2 regions of the Delftia sp. DS1230 genome follow, and region 2 is predicted to be linked to the other one. Evidence: predicted binding sites of a transcription regulator. Region 2 holds the regulator's gene; the other holds the start of a gene.
The links. The regulator FNR, encoded in region 2, switches genes on or off when oxygen is low (the NO sensors DNR and NnrR bind a similar motif). The targets are predictions, from matches to a motif close to TTGATNNNNATCAA.

Region 1: a site for FNR is predicted at 882-895, ahead of AAN986_RS12175 (COX15/CtaA family protein). Genes of this name have one in related genera too.

The regions. Positions count from the first base shown of each region.
Region 1 is NZ_CP157763.1:2,726,829-2,729,219, forward strand. Features, by position in the region: gene AAN986_RS12160 (hypothetical protein) at 1-42, opposite strand, end outside; gene AAN986_RS12165 (hypothetical protein) at 39-221, opposite strand; gene AAN986_RS12170 (hypothetical protein) at 422-643, opposite strand; gene AAN986_RS12175 (COX15/CtaA family protein) at 1,166-2,356, shown strand; gene cyoE (heme o synthase) at 2,353-2,391, shown strand, end outside.
Region 2 is NZ_CP157763.1:4,156,536-4,158,926, reverse strand. Features, by position in the region: gene ccoG (cytochrome c oxidase accessory protein CcoG) at 1-7, shown strand, start outside; gene AAN986_RS18740 (FixH family protein) at 65-379, shown strand; gene AAN986_RS18735 (hypothetical protein) at 562-849, shown strand; gene fnr (fumarate/nitrate reduction transcriptional regulator Fnr) at 931-1,650, opposite strand; gene hemN (oxygen-independent coproporphyrinogen III oxidase) at 1,812-2,391, shown strand, end outside.

The DNA of each region.
Region 1 (2,391 bases), 1.4 Mb from region 2:
CGAGGACGGGGACGGGGACGAACCGGGCTTGCCGCGGTTCATGGCTCCAGCTCCTGCCGCATCTCTTCCAGCACCTCCAAGGCGCCCTGGATCATGGCTTGCCTGTGCTCCAGCGCAGCCTTCTGGGTCTGCAGCCGTTCCAGCTGCTCGGCTACCTGCGCCTCGTCGGCCCGCAGCTTCTTCAGCCGCTCCTGTATGGCCTCCATTTCCGGGGCGCTCATCTGCCAATCCTCCAGCATGCGAAGGGCGTGGCACGTGGCCCGGTCCCTTCTCACAATTCACACGAATGCCGGCAATTATCTGTGCGTCTTAGCGACTGGCTATGAATGAATTGATATAGATTGTCATCGGCTGGCGCAGAAGGGGGCCGAAAGCTTGCCGCTGCATGCGCACGGTGCTGCGCAGATCAGAGCAGCGCAGTTCAATGCGCGAGGAATTTGAGAAAGATCCGCCCCTGCCGGGTTCTGACCTCGGTCCCTTCGATAAAGCCCATCAGTCTGGCCGAGCCGTCCATGGAGTACAGCGCCGGCCCATCGATGCGGTAGATGAGCCTGGTCCCGCACCGGACGAATTCATCGCCTTCGACACGCCCGATTTCGTGTCCGCGCCCATCAAGCACAGTCCACGAGCGTCCTGCAATCATGGCCTCACCCGGCGGTTGCCGGTCCCCAAGTAAAAGCGTCAATCTAAGGAACGCTGGGCGTCTGAGTCTGAGCGAATCTGAGCAGTTGTGTAAAGCCGGGCCACCGATGCCTCGGGCGGTGCCCTGCGCAAATTCGTGTGCACCCGGCCCAAGCCGCACCACGCCGGCCAAAAGAAGCTGGCTGCGGTCTAGGGGCACTGCGCGCTTGGGCGCTTGAGTGGTGCGCAGGCAAGTAGAATTGTTTCATATCAAAGACATGCTGCTCTGAAAGTTGCAGCGACCGGGCCCGCTTGGCGGGCCTTGTGCATGGGGCGCCGTCCCGCAGCCTGTATCTGGGTGCATGTCCTGATTCTCTGTGGGCCCGGCCTGCGATCCAATCTCGCGCATGGGGCTGAGCCTTCTCGTCAAATTGCTCTCATTTATGAAGTTCTGCTGTCGCCAACCGGATGCGCCTGTGGCATTGCCTTGCGGCTTGCCTGGGGTCGGTTCCGTCCGGTGGACGCTGCGCTGCGGAGGGCGGAGGTGAACGAGCAGGCGCTGTACGATCTGGCCCCCGTTCTGGAGCTGATGCTGCTGGGCCTGTTGCTGGCGCTGGGACCCTTGGCCTGGGTGTGGCTGCGCAACCGCAACGGTGGCTCGCTCAAGCGGCTGCAGGCACTGTCGGTGCTGACGCTGTTCCTGACTTTCGACCTGGTGCTGTTCGGCGCCTTTACGCGTTTGACCGATTCCGGCCTGGGCTGCCCTGACTGGCCGGGCTGCTATGGCAGCGCCAGCCCCATGGGCGCCCGCGCGCAGATTGCCGAGGCGCAGGCCGCCATGCCCACCGGGCCGGTGACGCATGGCAAGGCATGGATAGAGATGGTCCACCGCTATCTGGCCACCACCGTGGGCGTGCTCATCATCGCCATGACCATCATGGCCTGGCGGCGTGCGCGCCGCCAGGGCAGGGCGGGTGGCGCCCAAGGCGTGGAAGGCGCACGGCGGGGGGCCATGAGCCCCTGGTGGCCCACGCTGGCGCTGTTCTGGGTCTGCCTGCAGGGTGCCTTTGGCGCCTGGACCGTGACCATGAAGCTGTTTCCGGCCATCGTGACCCTGCACCTGCTGGGCGGCACGGGCCTGCTGGCCTTGCTGTGCGTGCCCGCCGTGGGGCTGAGCCGGGCGGCACGCCAGCAGCAGGCAACGGTGATTTCCCCGGGCCTGCGTGCTCTGCTGTGGCTGGGCCTGGGCTTGCTGGTGCTGCAGGTGGCACTGGGTGGCTGGGTCAGCACCAACTATGCGGTGCTGGCCTGCAGCAGTTTTCCGACCTGCCAGGGCAGTTGGTGGCCGGCCATGGATTTTTCGCAGGCGCTGCAGATCTGGCGTCCGCTGGGCCTGCTGCAGGACGGCAGCAACATCAGCCTTGCGGGCCTCACGGCCATCCACTATCTGCACCGCCTTGCGGCCTATGTGGTGGTGGCCGCGCTTGCCGGGCTGTGGTGGCGGTTGGGCGAGGCGCCTGCCCTGGCGCCGCAGCGCCGCGTGCTGGCTGCGTTTTTGGTGTTGCAGGTGCTGACAGGCCTGTCGAACGTGGTGCTGGACTGGCCGCTGGTGGCTGCAGTGCTGCATACGGGTGGCGCAGCCGCGCTGGTGACCGTGATTGTTTGGTGCCTGGCGGCCAGTCGCCCGGGCACGCTGCGGGCCGGGTTGCCGGTTGCCCGTGGAGAGATTGCATGAGTAAACAAGCTTCCCTGAGTGTCGAGTCCTCACGC
Region 2 (2,391 bases):
CCGGTGATATGTCTGGCCGGCGCCGCCCAGGCTGCGCCGGCTGTTTGAAAGAAAGAGGTTATCCATGTCTTCCAGTCCCGCAGTCTCCGCGCCCGCCACGGCCCCTTCGCATCCGGACGCCGGCAAGCCCTGGTGGAAGTTCGCCCATGTCTGGCTCGTGGTGGCCGGCCCGGCCGCCGTCGTGGTGGCCGGCGTGGTCACGGCCGTCATTGCGATCAATGGCGCCGATCCCGTGATCGATCCTGACTATTACCGCAATGGCATCACCATCAACGAGCGTGCCGATGGCGTGCGCGAAGTGCCCAAGAGCCTGGCGCCCGCGGTCACCGGCCGCAACCACGCGGCCACGCCCGCGCAGGACCATCCCACGGACCGCTGAACGCAGGAAAATGCCGTGCACAAGGCCGCAGTCGCGGCCTTTTTTGTATGGTGGATGGCATCTCCAGCATGCGCGAGGGCCAAGGGTTTCCTACAGGCAGTGCAGGGTGCGCAGGGCTTGGCACGGTGCGAGGGCGGCGCGCACAATGAAAGCCACCCCTCGACAGCTCAAGGAGATCGCTGATGTTGGCCCAACGCTGGATGTGGATTGCCTGGCCGGCCTTTCTGGCCGCCGCCGTGATGGAGATGCTGGTATTCGCCTTCGTGGACCCGCTGGAGCTGCACTGGCTCGGCGACCTGGGCTGGTCGCGGCAGGGAATCTACACGCTGGCCTTCTTCGCCTTCTGGGGCGTGACCATGCTGTCCAGCCTCATGACCACCATGCTGGGACGCTCCACGCACGATCTCAACGACGGCGTGGTCTCCGAGCCGGACCCAAATCTGGCCATGCAGGGCCTGGGGCGCGATTGAACCTGCGTGCACTGCAATGGCAATGAACAAGGCCCGCGATCGCGGGCCCTGTTCATTGCCGGTGGGCGGGGCCTTGCGGCCTCACTGGCACTGCTGGCTGTTGACGATGCGCTTGAGCGCGTCCGTGTCCAGGATGCGCAGATGGCGCTGGCGCACCTCGATGATGTTTTCCTCGGCAAACTTCGAGAAGGTGCGGCTCACCGTCTCCAGCTTCAGGCCCAGGTAGCTGCCGATTTCCTCGCGCGTCATGCGCAGCACCAGTTCCGACTTGGAAAAGCCCCGGGCGTGCAGGCGCTGCACCAGGTTGAGCACGAAGGCGGCCAGCCGCTCCTCGGCGCGCATGCTGCCCAGCAGCAGCATCACGCCATGCTCGCGCACGATCTCGCGGCTCATGACCTTGTGCACATGGTTTTGCAGGGCCGTGACCTCGCGCGACAGGTCCTCCAGCTTGTCGAAGGGCATGACGCAGACCTCGGCGTCTTCCAGCGCGACCGCATCGCAGGTGTGGTGGTCGTTGACGATGCCATCCAGGCCGATGATCTCGCCGGCCATCTGAAAGCCCGTGACCTGGTCGCGCCCGTCCTCGGTGGCCACGCAGGTCTTGAAGAAGCCCGTGCGGATGGCGTACAGCGAGGTGAAGGACTCACCGTTGCGAAACAGCAGGCCGCCGCGCTTGACCTTGCGGCGCGTGGCCACGATGTCGTCGATGCGCTGCATCTGCTCGGCATCCAGGCCCATGGGCATGCACAGCTCGCGCAGGTTGCAATTGGAACAGGATGCTTTGATGGTCTGAAGGTTCATGGAGTAAACATCAGCGGCGCAGCAGTGCGCCGGCGGTGACCTCGTGGATGGCGATGAGTTGGATCAAATTGTCGCAGCACTGCCGCGAACAACTCTTGATATGAGTCAAGGACGCGGCCAATGGGCTGCGGCACAGTGGACGACATTAGAGGAAAAAACCCATGACCGCTGTCACCCCAGAGCTGCTGCGTCGCTTCGACGTACCGGGGCCCCGATACACCTCGTTCCCCACGGCCGATCGTTTCGTGGAGGCTTTCGGTGCTGAAGACTATATCCTGGCACTTGAGCACCGCAAATCGAGTACCGCAGCGCGGGCCATGCCTTTGTCGCTGTATGTGCATGTGCCGTTCTGCGAGTCGCTGTGCTATTACTGCGCCTGCAACAAGATCGTGACGCGCCACCACGATCGCGCTGCCGTCTACCTGGACTACCTGGCGCGCGAGATGGCCTTGCACACGGCCCATTGCGGCAAGGGCCAGGCCGTCAGCCAGCTGCACCTGGGCGGCGGCACGCCCACCTTCTTCTCGGACGATGAGCTGCGCACGCTGATGGCCCTGCTGCGCGAGCATTTCAAGCTGGAGCCGGGCGGCGAATACTCCATCGAGGTCGATCCGCGCACCGTCAGCGTCGAACGCCTGGCCGTGCTCAAGGAGCTGGGCTTCAACCGCCTAAGCTTCGGCGTGCAGGACTTCGACGAACAGGTGCAGATCGCCGTGCACCGCGTGCAGCCGGCCGAGCAGG